Regions from separate parts of the Xanthomonas sp. WHRI 1810A genome, predicted to be linked through region 2. Evidence: predicted binding sites of a transcription regulator. Region 2 holds the regulator's gene; each other region holds the start of a gene.

Region 1 (7,275 bases), on a different contig from region 2:
GTTCGAGCTGTGATCACCCAGGCGCCGCGTCTGTAGGAGCCAACTTGTTGGCGAAACGATGTATCGGCTGATACGGCGCTTTGCGAACAAGTTCGCTCCTACAGGGACCAGGGGTGTTGGCCGACGTTGGCATCAGGGCGACGAACAAGCTGTCATCCCCCAAACATGAAACCTTTTTCAGAAACACGTCTGCAGGACCGGCTAAGGTGAAGGTGCCCCCACGCACACAACCCCACCTGGAGAACCCATGAAAACCTTACTCGCAAGACCTGCCATTGCCGGCCTGCTACTTGGTTCCGCTTTGCTCGGCGCTGCGTTCACGACTCAGGCAGCCGACGTGCCGCTCACGGCGTCTCCTGCGGGTGCAGAGGTCTACATCATCTCGCCCAAGGATGGCGCGACCCTCAACGGCACCTTCAAAGTGCAATTCGGCCTCAAGGGCATGGGCATAGCGCCAGCCGGTGTCGACATGCCGGACACCGGTCATCACCACCTGCTGATTGACGTGAAAGACCAGCCGTCCATGGATGCGCCGCTGCCGACCACGGACAACATCCGCCACTTCGGCAAAGGCCAGACCGAAACGGAACTGACCCTCGCGCCGGGGCGCCACACGCTGCAGTTGCTGGTTGGCGACAAGAACCACATACCGCTGAACCCGCCGGTGGAATCACAGAAGATCACCGTGACCGTGAAGTAACACCGCCCCCCGGTCCATCGCGGCACCGGACTCAAACGCAAAGAGGCCGCACAAGGCGGCCTCCTGTTGCTTCAGATCTTACAAGCGGAAGCGCGCCACCATACCGGTCAAATCTACCGCCAGGCGCGACAGTTCGTTGCTCGCGGCGGTTGTCTGATTGGCGCCGGTCGCCGATTGCGCGGACAGGTCACGGATGTTCACCAGGTTGCGATCCACTTCCCGAGCGACCTGAGCCTGCTCTTCGGCAGCACTGGCGATCACCAGGTTGCGCTCGTTGATTTCCACCACTGCCACGTTAATGGTGTCCAGCGCCAGGCCAGCGCCTTTGGCGATGTTCAGCGTCGACTCGGCGCGCTCAGTGCTGCTGCGCATTGAGTTGACGGCCTGTTCGGTGCCGCCCTGAATGCTGCCGATCATGCGTTCGATTTCGCTGGTCGACTGCTGAGTGCGATGGGCCAGGGCCCGGACCTCATCAGCCACCACCGCAAAACCACGACCCGCTTCACCGGCACGCGCCGCTTCAATGGCCGCGTTGAGCGCCAGCAGGTTGGTCTGGTCGGCCAGGCCGCGAATCACGTCCAGCACCTTGCCGATGTCACGGGACTCGTCAGCCAGATTGCCGATCAGGGTCGCGGTGCTCTGCACATCGCCCGTCATGCGTTCGATGGCACTGACGGTTTCTTGCACCAGGTCACGGCCATCGCTGGCGGACGAGGTGGCGTTTTTCGACGCTTCGGAGGTGCTGACCGCGTTGCGCGCAACTTCTTCCACGGCGCTGGTCATTTCGTTGACAGCCGTGGCCGCCTGCTCGATCTCGTTGTTCTGTTGCGACAGACCGCGCGCGCTTTCGTCGGTTACGGCGTTCAGCTCTTCGGCGGCCGACGCCAGTTGGGTCGCGGAGCCGGAAATACGTTGCAGGGTGTCACGCAGTTTGGACTGCATCTTGAGCATCGCGCCCAGCAGGCGGCCGGCTTCATCGGTGCCGTCGACCTTGATGGTGTGCGTCAGATCGCCTTCGGCAATACCCTCGGCGGCGTCGAGCGCGGCGGAGATAGGCCGGGTGATGCTGTTGGTCAGCAACCAGGCAAACAGCATGGTCAGGATGGTCGCGATGATTAGCAATGACACCACCATGGTGAAGGCGCTGGAGTAATCATCGGCTGCGGCTTTATTCGCGTCGTTCATCTGTTGAGTGTTGAGCTCCACCAGTTTGGCCAGCACGGTGTTCATCTGTTCCGAGTTGTTCTGCAGGCCAACGTTGAGCAAGGCCGCCAGTTCATCAAGCTTGTTGGCCTGGCTCAGGGACTTCATCTGGCTTTCGAGCTGGCGGTATTCGCCCAGCAGCACGACGTACTGGTCGTATGCCGCCTTCTCGGTCGCTCCGTCGATCAGCTTGACATAAATGGTCTGCGCGTCGTCGATCTGCTTGTTGCGCATGGCCAGCAGGTCCACCGTTTTCTGTACGGTGCTTTCTTCACGATTGAGCAGCAGGCGATACGACAACACACGCAAGCGGATGCTGGCCTCGGTCATCTTGTCCAGGCTTTTAATGCTGGGCACAGTGTTGTGGGCGATGCGATCGGTGGCGTCGTTGATTTTGCTCATTTGCATGAGCGCGAAGACGCCGAGGACCAGCATCAGCAAGCCGATGATGGAAAACCCGAGAAACGCGCGAGGCGCGATGTTGATATTACGAAGCGACATGTAAGTACCTGAAGGACGCACATATTCTGTGCGGCAGAGCAATTGAAGTTCGAGAATTACCCTCCCTATCGGACATGCCGCGAAACTCTTGAGCCCCCTTTCGGGTGTATCGACCACGTGTGCGCTTTTGTCACGGGTCCGTTTGGGTGATGCTCGACCGCCTGTCTGACGAACAGCAGGAACAAGCTGCGAAAAAGACAGTCAACAGGGCCCTTATGCGTTTTCGTGACTAAAGGATGAAGTGGCGTTGAATGGCCGCAGCCTTGGGACTACCCCGATGGTCATGGCGTGTGCAGCGTCTTTTCTTTATCGTACGCGCCCGTTGAAATTTGCTTGAGAATTCAAAATGTTGGAAGCATCCCTTAGCCAGTTGGAACAGCTTGTCGGTGACCTGGTACAGCAGAACCAGGTCCTGCAAAACACAAACGCACAACTCGCCACCGAGTTGGCAAAAGCCAAGGATGACAACGACACCCTGCAGTTGAATCTGATGGAGCAGGAAGAGAAGCACGGCGCCACGGCCAGCAGGATTCAGGCGCTGGTTGACCGCGCGGCCAGTGCCAGCGCCGTCAGCGCATGATCATCAATGAAGAAGGGGTGAACGTCGTTTCCATTCTGGGCAACGACTACTCGATCAAGGCCCCGGAAGGGCAGGAAAGGGCGCTGGCTGATGCCGTGGTCATGCTCAAGACTGCCCTGGCTGAAACCAAACGCAATTACCCGACCCTGATAGGCGACCGGCTGCTGGTACTGGCGGCGCTGAATCTGTGTTCCAGGCAGGTCGAGTTGAAACAGCAGCACACCGCCGAACTGGAGCGCTGCCAGCAGCAGGTGAGCGCGACGGTTGATGTGATTTCCAGGGTGATTGGCGAGGCGTAAATGATCTTTGTTGGAGCGAGGCTTGCCCGCGAATCGGTCCATCCGTCGACATTGATGTCGTCTGACTCAACGCCTTCGCGGGCAAGCCTCGCTCCAACAGGACTCTCCATCAACCTCCCATCACCAACCGAATATCCGCTGCCAACTCCCGCACGCGGGCCTCTTCGGTGTCCCACGAGCACATGAATCGCGCGCCGCCGTTACCAATGAAGGTGTAGAAGCGCCAGCCCCTGGCGGTCAGCGCGGCGATGGCGGCTTCCGACAGTTGCAGGAACACGCCGTTGGCCTGCACCGGAAACATCAATTCCACGCCGGGAATGTCCTTGACCAATTCAGCCAGCAATTGCGCGCAGCTGTTGGCGTGCCGAGCATGTTTGAGCCACGCATCGTTTTCCAACAGGCCGACCCATGGCGCGGACAGGAAGCGCATCTTCGACGCCAGTTGCCCCGCCTGTTTGCAGCGATAGTCGAAGTCTTCGGCCAGTTTGTGGTTGAAGAACAGAATCGCTTCGCCGACTGCCATGCCGTTCTTGGTCCCGCCAAAGCACAACACGTCGATGCAGGATTTCCAGGTCAGCTCAGCAGGTGAGCAGTCCAGGTACGCGCAGGCATTGGCGAAGCGCGCGCCGTCCATGTGCAGGTTCAGGCCCAGCTCCTTGCAGGTCGCGCTGATCGCCTTGAGTTCTTCGGGCTGGTACACGCTGCCCACTTCGGTCGCTTGAGTGAGGGTGACGACGCGGGGCTTGGGGTAGTGAATGTCCTGACGCTTGAGTGCGACCTCACGAATCGATTCCGGCGTCAGCTTGCCGTTCTCGCTGCGGGCGGTCAGCAGTTTGGAGCCGTTGGAGAAGAATTCCGGCGCGCCGCATTCGTCGGTTTCGACGTGGGCGGTTTCAGAACAGATGACGCTGTGATAACTCTGGCACAGCGAGGACAACGCCAGCGAGTTGGCCGCTGTGCCGTTGAAGGCGAAAAATACTTCGCAGTCGGTTTCGAACAATTGACGGAATTGATCGGCCGCGCGGGCGGTCCATTGGTCGTCGCCGTAGGCGCGTTGGTGACCGTGGTTGGCTTGCTCCATCGCCGCCCAGGCTTCCGGGCAGATGCCCGAATAGTTATCGCTGGCAAACTGCTGGCTTTGGTCTGTCATGGCCGGTTCCCTGTAAACGAATAGGGTGCGACTTTAACCAACAACGGGGGTGTCGGTCATGCCCTGTTATCGAGCGCATTCAATGCAACCCCTCAGACCGGGTAACGGAGCGACATGACTCACTCTCAATTCCCGAACGCGGGCGTGCGTGACAAGGCGCTGGATCTGCTCAAGTGGCTGGCGATGGTGAGCATGGTCATGGACCACCTGCGCTACGTGGGCTGGCACGCGGACTGGCTGTACGTGCCGGGGCGGCTGGCGTTTCCGTGGTTTTGCCTGGCCATCGCCATGAACGTAGCACGCAGTACGCCGACCCTCCCGACAATGACGCCGCCTCGTTCCGTCCAGTGGAAATACCTGGCCTGGTTGTTGGTGTTTTCCTGCATTGCCGAGTTGCCTTATCGGCTGTACATGGCTGAAGAGGCCTACACGCTGAATGTCCTGCCGACCCTCGCGCTGGGGTTGCTGGTGGCGCAGGGCTGCGCCAGCCGGGCGATGGGGGTGCGGCTATTGGGGGGCGCCGCGTTGGTCGTGGCCCTGGTGTTCAGCGATCACCTGATGTTCAGCGCTTTCGGCGTCTTGCTGCCGCTGGCGTGCCTGCTGGTGCTGCGTCGCCCACTCTGGCTGGCGATCGTGCCCGGCGTGGTGTGTCTGTTCAGCAATGCGTGGCGGCAGATTCTTGAGGGTACGCAGTGGGGCGATCCGGTCTCGGTGGGGGCGCTGATTGCCTGCCTGCTGGGGCCAGCGTTGGGCATTGCGCTGTTGCGGGGGCAGCCGCCGTTTGCGGTATTGCCGATGCGGCGCTGGGCGTATGCGATCTATCCGCTGCATTTTTTGGTGTTGTTGGGAGTGCGCGAACTGCTGGCGTTGTAGGCGCGCCCTTGCCCGCGATTGCGGTGTGGCAGCCAACGATGCGGCGTCTGGATAAACGCATCGCGGGCAAGCGCGCCCCTACAGGTGTGGTTGCCGCTGAAAATCGATATGGACAAACCGCCATCACGCCCCTTATCTTCCGCCCCAGGCCACCGCAGTGGCCAGCGTCGCTCGGACGGTTCCGGGCGCTTACGTTTCAGAGGTTCACATGGCAGATCCTGTCTCGCCGCGCCGTTTCGCGCGCATCGATCGACTCCCCCCTTACGTCTTCAACATCACCGCCGAGCTGAAAATGGCCGCGCGTCGTCGTGGGGAAGACATCATCGACCTGAGCATGGGCAACCCCGACGGGCCAACCCCACCGCACATCGTCGAAAAACTGATCACCGTCGCCCAACGTGAGGACACGCACGGCTACTCGACTTCGCGTGGCATCCCGCGTCTGCGTCGGGCGATTTCCAGCTGGTACAAGAAACGCTACGAGATCGATATCGATCCTGAAACCGAAGCCATCGTCACCATCGGCTCCAAAGAGGGCCTGGCGCACTTGATGCTGGCCACTTTGGATCAGGGCGACACGGTGCTGGTGCCGAACCCCAGTTACCCGATTCACATCTACGGCGCGGTGATCGCGGGTGCCCAGGTGCGTTCGGTGCCGCTGATCCCGGGTGTGGATTTCTTCGCCGAACTGGAAAAAGCCATTCGCGGCTCGATCCCGAAGCCGAAGATGATGATCCTGGGCTTCCCGTCCAACCCCACTGCGCAATGTGTGGAACTGGATTTCTTTGAACGGGTGGTGGCGCTGGCCAAACAGTACGACGTGCTGGTGGTGCACGACCTGGCCTACGCCGACATCGTCTACGACGGCTGGAAAGCGCCGTCCATCATGCAGGTGCCCGGCGCCAAGGACATCGCGGTGGAATTCTTCACGCTGTCCAAGAGCTACAACATGGCCGGCTGGCGGATCGGCTTCATGGTCGGCAACCCGGAACTGGTCAACGCCCTGGCGCGGATCAAGAGCTACCACGACTACGGCACGTTCACGCCGCTGCAAGTGGCCGCCATTGCCGCGCTGGAAGGCGACCAACAGTGCGTGCTCGACATCGCCGAGCAATACCGTCAGCGCCGCAACGTGTTGGTCAAAGGTCTGCACGAACTGGGCTGGATGGTCGAAAACCCCAAGGCGTCGATGTACGTCTGGGCCAAGATTCCCGAGGCGTACGCGGCCATGGGCTCGCTGGAGTTCGCCAAGAAGCTGCTGCTGGAGGCGAAAGTCTGCGTGTCGCCCGGTGTCGGTTTTGGTGAGTACGGCGACGATCACGTGCGCTTCGCCCTGATCGAGAACCAGGACCGGATTCGTCAGGCCGTGCGCGGTATCCGCACCATGTTCCGGGCTGACGGGTTGATTACGCAGAAAAACTGAATGTCGTCACTTTTTGCCGAGGTCTTGACGGGACCTCGGCACATCCGGCAGCGGCATATGTTTGAGGATCGGTGATGACGGTAATTCGGGATGAGTGGTTATTCCGTAGACGACCGACAGCTCATTGGAACCGCTCGCCACATAGTAATCACCGGGCGCGGCGCATCGAATTGCTTCGGCTTCCGTGACTGTTGTTGAGTAGCTGCGCCCTTCAACTGTGCGGATGTTGACCGACACTTGGCGGTCCTCAGACACTCTGAAAATTCTGTCCATCACGATGTCTTCTTCAGACGGACTTACGTAAAAAGTCGAGCCTTTGGGAAGAGACAGCGCAAGGTCGGATTCAACGGACTGCGGTGCCGTGATGGGTGGTATTTCCCATAGATAGATATCGGCGACCACTTCTGCGTCCGGATAAGAAATGATCTTGAGAATGACCGAATAGAAACTGCCGTCCTGATGAACGATGTCTTGGGGGGTGGCATACAGCCTGGCATCGCCCACTGAAACTACGGTCGAAAGCACTTGCTCCGAGTCCTCGACGTA
Region 2 (7,275 bases):
TCGACCTGGCTGGCCATGAGTACCAGCTTGAGCAGGTTGCTCTCGACTTCGGTCACCAACTGCGTCACGCGCTTGATCACCTGACCGGTGAGGTCCTGGTAATCCTGGGCCAGCAGAATGTTGTTCAGGTGGCCCGCCACTTCGTGGGTCTCCTGCTCGCTGCGGGTCAGGAACGTGTCGACACGGCGGGCCAGGTCGCGAAACTCTTCGGCACTGATCTCGCGCCGCATGAAGCGGCCCCAGTCGGCGCTCAAGGCCTGGGCGTCGGTGGTGAGCCCGTTCATCAACGGGGTGCTTTGCTCCACCAGATCCATGGTCCGATTGGCTGCGTTCTCGGTCAGCCGGACCACGTACGACAAGCGCTCTGTCGCGTCGGTGATCTGAGAGACCTCTTCGGCCTGGGGCATGCTCGGGTCGATCTGGAAGTTGACGATGGCGCTGTGCAGCTCACGCGTCAGCTTGCCGACTTCCTGATACAGGCCGCGATCCCGGGTCTGGTTCAGCTCATGGATCAGTTGCACGGCGTCGCCGAACTTGCCTTTTTCAAGGCTTTCGACCAGCTGCTGTGCGTGTTTCTTCAGGGTTGACTCAAAGTCACCCATTGTCGAATCTTTGGAATCCATAGCGCCCTCGCAGCGAACATCAGCTATTGACGCGCTCGAATATCTTCTCGATTTTTTCTTTCAGTACTTGCGCTGTGAAAGGCTTGACGACGTACCCGTTGACACCGGCCTGTGCGGCTTCGATGATCTGCTCACGCTTGGCTTCAGCGGTGACCATCAACACCGGCAGACTGCGCAGGCGCTCGTCGGCACGCACCTGACGCAGCAGGTCGATGCCGGACATGCCCGGCATGTTCCAGTCGGTCACCAGAAAATCAAACGAGCCGCTTTGCAACATCGGCAAGGCGGTGATGCCGTCATCTGCTTCGGCCGTGTTGGTGAACCCAAGGTCACGCAACAGGTTTTTTATGATCCGCCGCATCGTTGAGAAGTCATCAACGATGAGGATTTTCATGTTCTTGTCCAATTCGACCTCCAAGCAGTCTTTAACGCGTCCAGCACCTGGACGCGCGTTCAATCAATACCGGCACAGCTCGCTGACCGGGCTGCACGAAACCACGACGGGCTTGGCAAATAAATGCGGCAGAACACGACACGCAACGTGCGTTGCGGGTCTGTCAACGTGCTCGCCATTCTCCCAGACGCCCTCGCAAACGCGCGGCGCACTGGCTGTGCAACTGGCTGACCCGTGATTCGCTGACACCCAGGACCTCACCGATTTCCTTGAGGTTCAGCTCTTCGTCGTAGTACAGCGCCAACACCAGGCGTTCACGCTCTGGCAGATTGGCGATGGCCTCGGCCAACGCGCTCTGGAAACGCTCGTCTTCCAGATCCCGCGACGGCTCGAGCGACTGGCTTGCGCCGTCCTCGTGCAGCCCTTCATGTTCGCCGTCCTGTAACAGGTCGTCGAAACTGAACAGCCGGCTGCCCAAGGTATCGTTCAAAATCCCGTAGTAATCGTCGAGACTCAATTGGAGTTCGGCCGCAACTTCGTGATCTTTAGCGTCACGCCCGGTTTTCGCTTCGATTGAACGAATCGCGTCGCTGACCATGCGCGTGTTGCGGTGCACCGAGCGAGGCGCCCAGTCACCCTTGCGCACTTCATCGAGCATCGCGCCACGGATACGAATCCCGGCGTAGGTTTCAAAGCTGGCGCCTTTGGTGGAGTCGTACTTGGTCGACACTTCGAGCAGCCCGATCATGCCGGCCTGGATCAAGTCTTCGACCTGCACGCTGGCTGGCAGACGCGCCAGCAAGTGATAGGCAATCCGCTTGACCAAGGGCGCATAGCGCTCGATCAGCTCATACTGGGAATCACGGGACGATTTGCTGTACATGCGATACCCACTTGCTGTCATGACACTGGCCCTGCGCTGGTCTGATGCACCAGGCGTTCGACGAAAAATTCGAGATGCCCACGCGGATTGGCCGGCAGCGGCCAGGTGTCCACTTTCTGCGCGATGGCCTTGAACGCCAGCGAGCACTTGGAACGGGGAAACGCTTCGTACACCGCGCGTTGTTTCTGCACGGCCTTGCGCACGCATTCGTCGTACGGCACCGCGCCTACGTACTGCAGGGCGACGTCGAGGAAGCGGTCGGTGACCTTGGTCAGCTTGGCGAACAGGTTGCGACCTTCCTGCGGGCTCTGTGCCATGTTGGCCAGGACCCGGAAACGGTTCATGCCGTAGTCGCGGTTGAGCAACTTGATCAGGGCGTAGGCGTCCGTGATCGAGGTCGGCTCGTCGCACACCACCAGCAGCACTTCCTGGGCGGCGCGCACGAAACTCACCACCGACTCGCCGATCCCGGCAGCGGTGTCGATCACCAGCACGTCCAGGTTGTCGCCGATGTCGCTGAACGCCTGAATCAGCCCTGCGTGTTGCGCCGGGGTCAGGTGGACCATGCTCTGGGTGCCGGACGCCGCCGGCACGATGCGGATACCGCCCGGGCCCTGCAGCAGGACGTCGCGCAGCTCGCATCGACCTTCAACGACGTCGGCAAGGGTGCGTTTTGGCGTAAGCCCCAGCAGCACGTCGACGTTGGCCAGACCCAGATCGGCGTCCAGCAACATGACGCGGCGTCCAAGCTCGGCCAGCGCCAGTGAAAGGTTCACCGACACGTTCGTCTTGCCTACGCCACCTTTGCCACCGGTCACTGCAATAACCTGTACGGGATGCATGCTGCCCATGTTAATTGTTTACCTTGTCTTGCTTAGACCTAAGCCACATGTCGGGCTGCACGTTCGTGGTACGAACAATGCCTGGCAGACCAGCGAAGTGGGTGCATTCCAGTGTCATATTCTTCACCTAACCCACGCGCTTGCCAGGGCTGTGATAAAGATCCGCAAACATATCCGCCATCGCTTCCTCGCTTGGCTCCTCCTGCATCTGCACGCTGACCGCTCGACTCACCAACTGGTGCCGACGCGGCAAATGCAGATCATCCGGGATCCGCGGTCCATCGGTTAGATAGGCCACAGGCAATTCATGACTGATCGCCAAACTCAACACCTCTCCGAGACTGGCTGTTTCATCCAGTTTGGTCAGGATGCACCCGGCCAGACCGCAACGTTTGTAGCTGTGATAAGCCGCCGAGAGCACTTGCTTCTGGCTGGTGGTTGCCAGTACCAGGTAGTTGCGCGACTTGATGCCGCGCCCCGCAAGGCTTTCGAGTTGCAAACGCAGGGCTGGATCGCTGGCCTGCAGGCCTGCGGTATCGATCAGCACCACGCGCTTGCGCAGTAAAGGTTCCAGCGCCTGAGCCAGGGATTGCCCCGGATCGACGTGGGTGACGGGCACATTCAGGATCCGGCCCAGGGTTTTCAATTGCTCCTGGGCGCCGATCCGGAAACTGTCCATGCTCACCAGCGCGATGTTCTGTGCGCCGTATTTCAATACGTACCGGGCCGCCAGCTTGGCCAGCGTGGTGGTTTTGCCCATGCCGGCAGGGCCGACCATGGCGATCACACCGCCCTCTTCCAGTGGCTCTTCGTCCGGCGTCGCGATCATCCGCGCCAGGTTCGCCAGCAGCATGCGCCAGGCGTGCTGTTGGTCATCGGTGTTGGGCACCATCGCCAGCAGGTCGCGGGACAACGGGCCCGACAGGCCGACGCGTTGCAGACGACGCCACAGGTTGGCCTGGGCCGGGCGACTGCCTTGCAGCTGGTTCCAGGCTAGAGAGCCGAGTTGCACTTCGAGCAACTCGCGCAGGCCATTCAATTCGGAGCGCATCGACTCAAAGGCACGCTGCCCGCCCGCGGGTTCTGCGTACGCTGCACGCTCTGCACGGTCCGCCGCGACAGCCGCGTGGACCGAGGGACGGAACGGTTCATCCAGCGTCGGCTCGATGTGTTTTTCGTCGTCGCTCAACGGCAGGCCGGCGAACAGCTGGCGGTTGGTCGACGAGGTATCCAGTTCGCCACGGGTGCCGAGTTCGGCCTGGGCCGAGACGATGCGCGACTGGGTCTTGCGCAGCTCGTCTTCGAGTTCGATGTTCGGGACACGCGGCGCCAGCGCCGACAGTTTGTAATCGAGCGCGGCAGTCAGTTCCACGCCACCGGCAATCCGCCGGTTCCCGATGATGGCCGCTTCGGCGCCCAATTCATCACGAACCAGTTTCATGGCTTGTCGCATATCGGCGGCGAAAAAACGCTTAACTTGCATGACTCACTACCTCAGCCGTTCGGCCCGACAGTCGCTACGATGGTGACTTGCTTGTTGTCAGGAATTTCCTGATACGCCAATACATGCATGTTCGGTACAGCCAGGCGTCCAAAGCGGGACAACATGGCGCGAACCGGGCCTGCAACCAACAAAATAACCGGCTGGCCCTGCATCTCCTGGCGCTGCGCTGCGTCGATCAACGAACGCTGCAGCTTTTCCGCCATGCTCGGTTCCAGCAAAACGCCTTCTTCCTGACCCTGACCGGCCTTCTGCAGACTATTGAGCAATATCTGTTCCAACCTTGGCTCCAGCGTGATAACTGGCAGCTCCGGCTCAATGCCCACAATGCTTTGCACGATTGCTCGGGACAAACCGACCCGTACGGCCGCCACCAGCGCGGCGGTATCTTGACTCCGCGCAGCGTTGTTGGCGATGGCTTCGGCGATGCTGCGGATGTCGCGCACCGGCACCTGCTCGGCCAGCAACGCCTGCAACACCTTGAGCAGCGCCGACAGCGACAGAATGCCCGGAACCAGCTCTTCAGCCAGCTTGGGCGAGCCCTTGGCCAGCAATTGCATCAACTGCTGCACTTCTTCATGCCCGATCAATTCATGGGAGTGCTTGTACAAGATCTGGTTCAAGTGAGTGGCAACCACCGTGCTGGCATCTACCACGGTATAGCCGAGGGATTGCGCTTGCGCTCGCTGGCTGATTTCGATCCACACCGCTTCCAGGCCGAACGCCGGGTCTTTGGCGTTGATGCCATTGAGGCTGCCGAACACTTGGCCGGGGTTGATCGCCAGTTCGCGGTCCGGGTAAATCTCGGCTTCGGCCAGGGTCACGCCCATCAGCGTCAGGCGGTAGGCGCTGGGCGCCAGGTCGAGGTTGTCGCGAATATGGACAGTGGGCATCAGAAAGCCCAGTTCCTGAGACAGCTTCTTGCGCACGCCCTTGATCCGCGCCAGCAGTTGACCGCCTTGATTGCGGTCCACCAGCGGAATCAGGCGGTAGCCCACTTCCAGGCCGATCATGTCGATGGGGGTCACGTCATCCCAGCCCAGCTCCTTGGATTCCTGCGAGCGGGTCGGCGACGGCAGCAGCTCCTGTTGACGCTTGACCTCCTGCAACGCCATGACCTTGACCTGATCCTGTTTTTTCCAGAGCAGGTACGCGCCACCGGCCGCCAAGAGCCCGAGGCTGATGAACGAGAAGTGCGGCATGCCGGGCACCAGGCCCATGACGATCATGATGCCCGCCGACACTGCCAGCGCCTTGGGCGTGCTGAACATCTGGCGATTGATCAGCTTGCCCATGTCTTCGGAACCCGACGCACGGGTCACCATGATGGCGGCAGCGGTGGACAACAGCAGGGACGGCAACTGCGCCACCAAACCGTCACCGATGGTCAGCAGCGCGTAGACCTTGCCGGCGTCGGCAAAAGTCATGTTGTGCTGGAAGATACCGACCAGCATGCCGCCGATCAGGTTGATAAAGAGGATCAGCAAACCGGCGATGGCGTCACCGCGCACGAATTTGCTGGCGCCGTCCATGGAACCGTAGAACTCGGCTTCCTGGGCGACTTCAAGGCGACGGGCCTTGGCTTGCGGTTGATCAATCAGACCGGCGTTGAGGTCGGCGTCGATGGCCATCTGCTTGCCGGGCATCGCGTCGAGGGTGAACCGCGCGCTCACCTCGGAGATCCGGCCGGCACCTTTGGTCACCACCACGAAGTTGATGATCATCAGGATCGCAAACACTACGATACCGACCACGTAGTTACCGCCGATCACCACCTCACCGAAGGCCTGGATCACCTTACCAGCGGCGGCGTGACCGTCCTGGCCGTGAAGCATCACCACGCGGGTCGACGCCACGTTCAGCGCCAGACGCAACAGGGTCGCCACCAGCAGGATGGTCGGGAACACCGAGAAATCCAGCGGGCGCAACGCGTACACACAGACCAGCAACACCACGATGGACAGCGCAATGTTGAACGTGAAGAACACGTCCAGCAGAAACGGCGGCATCGGCAACATCATCATTGCCAGCATGACCAGCAACAGCAACGGCACACCCAATTGCCCGCGACCTAAACCGGACAGGTTGCTGCGGGCACTGCTGAGTAATTGAGAGCGATCCAATTCGTTACCTGCGCGCTAAATCAAACTTTTGACGCCGTAGGGCGACCTAACGCGGATATTGCAAGAAGGGGTCCAACTTCTGGCGCGCCGAAAAAAATATCAGAATGCCAGTATTCAGAAAATGGAGCGGAGGCAATGCAGCCCAGCATGATGCCTACCTGCAGGCGCGAATCCTCCCTCCCACAGACGGCCCAGCCGGGGAAGCATCCCTGTAGGAGCGAATTCATTCGCGAAACGTTGATCGTTCCTCACGCTCTGCGTGGGAATGCAGCCCCGTACGCTCCGCGCCCCTTGACGCGGAACGTCATTCGAAGCGCTACCACGCAGAGCGTGGAAGCGATCATCAGAGGTCCGGCCTGACACTGATCGTTCCTCACGCTCCGCGTGGGAATGCAGCCACGGACGCTCCGCGTCCCTTGACGCGGAACGTCATTCAAAGCGCTACCACGCAGAGCGCGGGAGCGATCATCAGAGGTCCGGCCTGACACTGATCGTTCCGGACGCTCCGCGTGGGAATGCAGCCCCGGACGCTCCGCGCCCCTTGACGCGGAGCGTCATTCGAGGCGCTACCACGCGGAGCGCGGGAGCGACCAAGAGCCGACGCCCATAACACCGATTCGCGAATGAATTCGCTCCTACAGCCTGTGCGACAGTCATTTAATGGTGGAAGGGAGCTTGCTCGCGATGGCGGTAGTACGTCCGACACATCTGCGGCGTCGGGATGATCATCGCGAGCAAGCGCCCTCCCACACAGTTCTTCAGGCGATCGGCGACCATCGCGATCACTCATCACGCCGCAAATCGGGCGGAATGGGCAGGGTGTCGCCCAGGGGGTTGGGGCGTTTGCCGCGGCCGGCGTGGTATTGGCGGATCTGGTAGACGTACGCCAGCACCTGCGCCACCGCCAGG
Region 3 (7,275 bases), on a different contig from region 2:
AGGCAATGCCGTTCCAGGAGATCGAGCGGGCCATGTGCTCCGGTCCCACCTGGCCGATGCACCAGCTGATGGTGCCCACGCCGATCAGCCCCTGGGACGCACCGAGAAACAGTCGGGAGATGATCAACACCGTCAGGCTCACCTGCGGCAGGCTCTCCAGCAGCACGGCGATGATCGTCAGCACGCCGCTCAGGGTGATCCCGCTCAGGCCGTAGACGATGGCGCGCTTGGTGCCGATGTTGTCGCAGATCCGGCCGGCGATGGGGCGGCTGAGCAGGGTCGCCAAATATTGCGCACCAATGGTCAGGCCCGCGATGACCGCGCTGAAACCCAACTGGTCATGCACGTAGCCAGGGATCACCGCGATCGGCAGCCCGATGCACAGGAAGGCAATAAAGGTGTAGATGACGATGGAAACGATTTGCAGGGTAATCGCCCTGGAGTGGGCGTTTGCCGCGGGCGTCGACGGGGGTAGGGCAGCAGACATGGGCTCTTCGCTGGCAGGCAGAGGGGGTGCGGTCATCATCGCTTGTGGTAGCGATAAAAGAAAGCACCCTAACGGTTAGCTCCGTTCGCGCGGCAATTCGCGCGAAAAAAAGCCCCGACACGTGGACGGGGCTCTTTGCAGCGGTGATGCCTGATCAGGACGGGCCTGTCAGAACACCACACCCTGGCTGCGCAGGTAATCGTCGTAAGTGCCGCTGAAGTCGATCACGCCGCTTGGGCTCAGCTCGATGATGCGGGTGGCCAGGGACGACACGAACTCACGGTCGTGGCTGACGAAAATCAGCGTACCGGGGTAGTTCTCCAGCGCCAGGTTCAGCGCCTCGATGGATTCCATGTCCAGGTGGTTGGTCGGTTCGTCCATGATCAGTACGTTGGGCTTTTGCAGGATCAGCTTGCCGAACAGCATGCGGCCTTGCTCACCACCGGAAATCACTTTGACCGACTTGAGGATGTCGTCGTTGGAGAACAGCATGCGGCCCAGGGTGCCCCGCACGACCTGCTCGCCGCCCTGGGTCCAGCGACCCATCCAGTCGAACAGGTTGGATTCGTCTTCGAAATCCGAAGCGTGATCCTGCGCGTAGTAGCCAAGCTCCGCGGCGTCGGTCCACTTGACGGTACCGGCGTCCGGCGTCAGTTCGTTGACCAGGGTGCGCAGCAGCGTGGTCTTGCCGATGCCGTTCGGGCCGATGATCGCGACGCGCTCGCCGGCTTCAACCTGGAAGCTGAAGTCCTTGAACAGGGTCTTGCCGTCGAAACCTTTGGCCATGCGATCAACGATGACCGCCTGACGGTGCAGCTTCTTGGTCTGCTCGAAACGGATGAACGGGCTCACCCGGCTGGATGGCTTGACCTCGGCCAGCTGGATCTTGTCGATCGCCTTGGCGCGGGACGTGGCCTGCTTGGCTTTCGAAGCGTTGGCCGAGAAGCGGCTGACGAACGACTGCAGTTCGGAAATCTGGGCTTTCTTCTTGGCGTTGTCCGACAGCAACTGCTCGCGGGACTGGGTCGCCACGGTCATGTATTCGTCGTAGTTGCCCGGGAACAGACGCAGTTCGCCGTAATCCAGGTCAGCCATGTGCGTGCAGACGCTGTTCAGGAAGTGACGGTCGTGGGAGATGATGATCATCAGGCTCGAACGCTGGGTCAGGATGTTTTCCAGCCAGCGGATGGTGTTGATGTCCAGGTGGTTGGTCGGTTCGTCGAGCAACAGCACTTCAGGATCGGAGAACAGCGCCTGGGCCAGCAGAACACGCAGTTTCCAGCCCGGCGACACTTCGCTCATCGGGCCATTGTGCTGCTCGATGCCAATCCCCAGGCCCAGCAACAGCTCGCCGGCGCGGGACTCGGCGGTGTAGCCGTCCATCTCGGCGAACTCGGTTTCCAGCTCCGCGACAGCCATGCCGTCGGCTTCGGTCATTTCCGGCAGCGAGTAGATGCGGTCGCGCTCGGCCTTGACCTTCCACAGCTCTTCATGGCCCATGATGACGGTGTCGATGACGGTGAAATCTTCGTACGCGAACTGGTCCTGGCGCAACTTACCCAGACGCACGTTCGGCTCCAGCATCACCTGCCCACCCGAAGGCTCCAGGTCGCCGCCAAGGATCTTCATAAAAGTAGACTTGCCGCAACCGTTGGCACCGATCAGGCCGTAACGGTTGCCGCCGCCGAACTTGACCGAAACGTTCTCGAACAGCGGCTTGGCGCCAAATTGCATGGTGATGTTAGCGGTGGAGATCAATTACCTTACCTTTCAACAGCTTGAGGGTGGATGCCTTGAGTCGCAGCCATAAATGTCGGGCCAGGACCTGTAACCACCACGCGTTTTCGATGGACCCGACAGGCAAAAAATAAGCTGCAGCGTCGACCCGCGAGGGGAGCTGCAGCTTATTGGTATTGGGGGAGTGTGCCGGACAGTGGCGGCATTATTGCACAGCTTGCCTTTCAGATACATGACGTCAGGAAGGAACCGCCGATTCCTGTCAACAAGGTTTGTTATGGGTTTTACGATTCTCGCCATAACCGCAACACCCAACCGGGCAGATAAGAGGCGCTGCCCTGCAAACTAAGAGGCTGCCGGTCGTCGGTTATTTGTAATGAGTGAAACTGATCTTAGCCTAACCAGTACCTTCTATTGACTTGGAATCCCGACCATGGAGTCTGATGAGGACATTCGTTTTCATACCCACGAGCTGCTCTTAAGGCTGGATGCTGCAACAATCGAATTGATGAAGCTGGTGGGCCTGGGCTTGATAGCCTCTCCGCTCTGGAATGAGGCGGTCGTCAAGCAACGCACCGCGTTCAAGGCTCTGCACGAGGCATTGGAGGATATTCCTGCTACGCAAACAGGCGACGTGCCTCATCTGGCGATAGTCCCCTTACCGGATGCTGATCGGTAGGCGGACTGTCGCTTTGAATGAACTAATCAGCTTTTCAGGCTTAAGCATTATCCTGCTTCGGCACCCTCTAAAGTTTGCAAAACCCCCGCCGACATGGTTTTCAGGAACAACTTTCCTGACTCTCTCTGACCTACTCATGAGTAACCCCTATGTCTTGGCTGACACGTCTTAAGCTGAAGTCAAAACTGCTGATCGCCTTTGGTTTATGCGCGTTAATCACTGTTGTGGTGGCCGTGTTAGGGCAGTCGGGCATCGCCAAAATGTATGGCCAGTTGCAAGCTACGGTGACCAACAACCTGGTGTCGATCCAGAAAACCGATGCCATCAAGGTGGGTGCCGTCGCCACCAACCGTGACTTCTTCAAAGCCATTGTGCTGACGGTTGCTAACGCCAGCGCTGACGATATCAATGCCGTCATCCAGTCCTATCGCGATAATCAATCCGAGGTTCAGACGGCGTTCAAGATCTACCGCGCCACTCCGCTGGAAGCAGACGAACGAGCAGCGGGTGACGACTTCGAACGTGACTGGCCAGCCTATATTTCTGCCATTGATGCGGGTCTGGCAGCGCTTAAAAGCGGTGATGTTGTCCAGGCCAGACTGATCGCCACAAGCACTGTTACACCGGTTTACGCCAAGCTGATGGCTGAAATCAATATCATGATCGCGTCCAATACGCGGCAGGCCGTCGACGTCATGGCTGTTGGCGATAGCACGAACAAGCAAGTGACCTGGATCCTGATCGCAGGCTGTCTGATTGCCATGGTGTTCGCCGTTGCGCTTGGCATGATCGTCACTGGCATGATCACCCGCCCCATTTTCCTGTCGGTCGAAGGCGCGGGCCGCGTCGCCAAAGGCGATCTGACCCAGCCCATCCTTGTGCGTGGTACCGATGAAACAGGACAACTGTTGCAGTCGTTGTCCGATATGCAGAGCAACCTCAAAGGCACCGTGCAGCAAATTGCTGACGCCTCTGACCAACTGGCTTCCGCCGCCGAAGAATTAACCGCAGTGACAGAGGACAGCACACGCGGACTGGTTCGGCAAAACGACGAAATCCAACAAGCGGCCACAGCGGTCAACGAGATGACGGCTGCCGTGGAAGAGGTGGCTCGCAACGCCGCGAGCACTTCTCAAATATCCGGCCAGACTGCTGAAGACGCCTTGAAAGGCCAAAAACAAGTCCAGCAGGCTGTGACGGCTATCGACACAGTGACAGAAGAAATCACTGAATCCACACAGCGGGTAGAAACACTGGCCGCGCAGATCCACGACATTACCAAGGTGCTGGACGTGATCCGCGGGATTGCGGAGCAGACCAACCTGCTGGCGCTCAACGCTGCGATTGAAGCGGCACGTGCCGGGGAGCAAGGGCGTGGTTTTGCGGTGGTGGCCGACGAAGTACGTGCGTTGGCGCACCGAACGCAAACCTCCACCGGCGAGATCGAGGCCATGATCAGCCGGGTTCGTAGCGGGGCCGACGATGCAGTGCAGGCCATGGGCAAAAGCCAGACGCTTGTGCGTAATACTCAGTTGCTGGCCACTGAAGCTGGCCAGGCACTTGAGCGGATCAGTCTGGGCGTCAGTCAGATCAACGAGCAAAACCTGGTGATAGCCAGCGCGGCAGAGGAGCAGGCTCAGGTGGCGCGTGAGGTCGATCGCAATCTGGTGAACATTCAGGATCTTTCCACTCAAACCGCGGCTGGCGCTAACCAGACCAGTGCATCCAGTCAGGAGCTGTCACGCCTGGCAGTGTCGTTTAATACCTTGGTGGCGCAATTCCGGCTATAGGGGATGACGACCGGCGCCTCGCTGTTCAAGCAGGCGCCGTTGAATCCATTCGATGCGCAACGCCAAGTGACGGCTGAAGACCGCTTTGCCAAATCGCAGGCAAGAAAAAGCCCGCGATGGGGGAAAGCGGGCTTTTAAGTGTTTCTTGGAGGAGCCAGTGAACGATAACGGAGCCAATGTGAAAGTTGTGTGAATTCGGTTACACAATCGCCGTATTCAGAAAAGCTTTCACGATGGACTTGGCGGCAGGGTTCACATTGGGGCTGTTACCCAGTTGTTTGGCGGTAAACCAGCGGCAGTCGGCGATTTCGTTTTTCGGCGTCGGGCTGGCGATTGGGTTCACCGAAACCTCGAACACATGGTGCAGCACGTTGTTGCCTTCGTACTGGCTGACGTAGGCCAGGTCGCTGAAGATCAGACCGGTCTCTTCCCGCAGTTCGCGTTCGGCCGCCTGGGAGGGGGTTTCGTCGCGCTCGACCTTGCCCCCTGGCAGGTTCCATTTGGATTTGGGCTTACGCACGTAGAGGATCTGATCCTCCCGCCGGCAAATGATGGTCGCTCGTTGTTTCATACATCCCCCTGCTTGACGCGATGCTTCTGTCACAAAAAAGTCATATAACTGTAAAGAAGCATTATCGGTGCCAAAGTTCCGTGTCTCGGCTTCTAAAGCATAGATCGGCCGGAATGAACGCGACTGAAGGCTCGGCCGATCAGCGGGGCATGTAGCCCAATTGCCAACGGCGGGGGATTTTCAGGGTTGCAAGGCCGATCACAAACGCCAGCCCGGCACTGAAATACAACGCGCTCAAACCCATGTGCTGTTCCAGCAAAGCGCCCACCACCGCGCCAATGAACATGCCGGTCCACGGCACCAGTTGCACTCGCCAGCCGCTGGGCCGTTCGCCTACCAGCCAGCGACCCAGCCCACGCCCAAACCTAGACAGCGCGCCGGTCACATAAGTCAGTCCGATGGGCAATCCGTTCACCTGTTCAACCACGGCGTTGAGCATGCCCATGGCCAGAATGCCCGCCAGCAATGCTTGCGTTTGCCAGGCAACAGGCAGGGCTGCGGACAGGCACAGCAAAGCGCCCAGCACTGACAACAGGATCACGGCACGTCGCCCGCTGAACCGAGAGACCACGATGCCCAAGGCATTGCCAGCGATAAAGGCGAGGACCAGCGCCACCAGCCTGCCGATCAGCGGTAGGTCGCCATCGCTGATGGCCACCGCCAGTCGTGTCGTGTTACCGCTCATGAAGGAAACAAAGTCCCCCGTGGCCATGAAGCCGATGGCGTCGGTCATGCCCGCCAGTACGGACAGGCTGGCCACCAGGCTCAGCCCGACACGACCGCGCCATACACGGGCGCGGATCAGACGTGGGTTATTGGAGCGAAAGACCGGGGTGGGCAGCATCTGGACAATCCTGCGGAGGAGTGATCTCGGGTGGCCTTGTAATAGCACACATGCACCGGGTCACCGATTCAACCTTCGCAGGGAGGGTGCAGACGATTACTCGCTGCCGGAGGCGCCGGGCTTCGGTTTGGGGGCGCTGCCGGAATGTTTGGGTTTAGGCGTCTGGGTGCTGCCGGTGCCGCTGCCGCTGCCCTGTTTCTTCTGGGCCTGGTCATTGGCCGTCTTGCCGGGAGGGTCGCCGGCCTTGGGCATGTGATCGTAACCGGCGGCGTCCCCCCCGTTCCCGCCCGCCGGCGTGGTGGGGTTAACGCCTGGCGGCATGGCTGAAGCCACCACGTCGGCGCCGCCCTCAGCCGTGGCGGCCTGCGCCGAACAGGCCGCGATCGAGAGAAGGCTGGTCAGTAGCCAGCGCGAGACCCTGATATTCATTTCATTCACTCCGTTGTTCGAATTGTCTCCACTTAGGCAGCGAAAGGGCGCCCAGGGTGCGGGCCTCGGCGACGAGCGGACAACCCGTCGCGTGACTGCAGCAGGGCGCACGTTTGTGGTTCATCGACGCACAGAACTGGGGCCATTGCCCCGTCGCGTATCGAACGGTAGCGCTCAGTCCCCTCGTCTCTCCCTCGCCGCCAAATCGTGATCGGGCTCACGCCATTGATCTCGCAAGACTTTCTCAATGCTGTTGCCTGGAGTGGGTTCTGTGGCACACTTTCTGCACTTCATTCCGTTGTTACACACTAGCTTCCGCTATAGCGGAAAACCTACATCTTCGGCGGAGTTCTTCTCATGCAACGCGGACCTTCCTTTTTGAAAGCTTGTGCGTTCGTCCTGGCGGCCACCGCCGCAGTGGCAAGCACGGCGCAAGCGGCAGACAGCAAACTCGACAGCGTGCTGCAGCGCGGGCATCTGGTGGTCGGCACCGGGAGCACCAATGCCCCGTGGCACTTCCAGGGCGCGGACGGCAAGTTGCAGGGGTTTGATATCGACATCGCCCGCATCGTTGCCAAGGGCCTGTTCAATGACCCGAGCAAGGTCGAGTTCGTGGTGCAGTCTTCCGATGCGCGGATTCCCAACCTGCTGACCGACAAGGTCGACATGAGCTGTCAATTCATCACCGTTACCGCCAGCCGCGCGCAACAGGTGGCCTTCACCCTGCCGTACTACCGC

Evidence for each region. Region 2 encodes FliA, which starts transcription of late flagellar genes. Its sites were predicted from a motif close to TAAAGTTTNNCNNNCNNNGGCCGATAA; they were not measured.
Region 1: the regulator FliA is predicted to act here: its motif matches at 2,470-2,496, upstream of ABQX22_RS06540 (methyl-accepting chemotaxis protein).
Region 3: the regulator FliA is predicted to act here: its motif matches at 2,972-2,998, upstream of ABQX22_RS03995 (methyl-accepting chemotaxis protein).

The regions. Positions count from the first base shown of each region.
Region 1 covers NZ_JBEGED010000003.1:101,174-108,448, reverse strand. The annotation lists gene ABQX22_RS06550 (2OG-Fe(II) oxygenase) at 1-13, shown strand, start outside; gene ABQX22_RS06545 (DUF4399 domain-containing protein) at 248-700, shown strand; gene ABQX22_RS06540 (methyl-accepting chemotaxis protein) at 779-2,404, opposite strand; gene ABQX22_RS06535 (hypothetical protein) at 2,751-2,984, shown strand; gene ABQX22_RS06530 (cell division protein ZapA) at 3,002-3,283, shown strand; gene ABQX22_RS06525 (threonine aldolase family protein) at 3,393-4,433, opposite strand; gene ABQX22_RS06520 (TraX family protein) at 4,548-5,306, shown strand; gene alaC (alanine transaminase) at 5,515-6,729, shown strand; gene ABQX22_RS06510 (hypothetical protein) at 6,736-7,275, opposite strand, start outside.
Region 2 covers NZ_JBEGED010000005.1:137,271-144,545, forward strand. The annotation lists gene ABQX22_RS09925 (protein phosphatase CheZ) at 1-602, opposite strand, end outside; gene cheY (chemotaxis response regulator CheY) at 643-1,029, opposite strand; gene fliA (RNA polymerase sigma factor FliA) at 1,181-1,921, opposite strand; gene fleN (flagellar synthesis regulator FleN) at 1,918-2,751, opposite strand; gene flhF (flagellar biosynthesis protein FlhF) at 2,870-4,225, opposite strand; gene flhA (flagellar biosynthesis protein FlhA) at 4,237-6,366, opposite strand; gene flhB (flagellar biosynthesis protein FlhB) at 7,149-7,275, opposite strand, start outside.
Region 3 covers NZ_JBEGED010000002.1:152,903-160,177, forward strand. The annotation lists gene ABQX22_RS03980 (MFS transporter) at 1-487, opposite strand, end outside; gene ABQX22_RS03985 (ABC-F family ATPase) at 656-2,245, opposite strand; gene ABQX22_RS03990 (hypothetical protein) at 2,658-2,903, shown strand; gene ABQX22_RS03995 (methyl-accepting chemotaxis protein) at 3,053-4,693, shown strand; gene ABQX22_RS04000 (NUDIX hydrolase) at 4,893-5,264, opposite strand; gene ABQX22_RS04005 (YoaK family protein) at 5,404-6,108, opposite strand; gene ABQX22_RS04010 (hypothetical protein) at 6,205-6,537, opposite strand; gene ABQX22_RS04015 (transporter substrate-binding domain-containing protein) at 6,895-7,275, shown strand, end outside.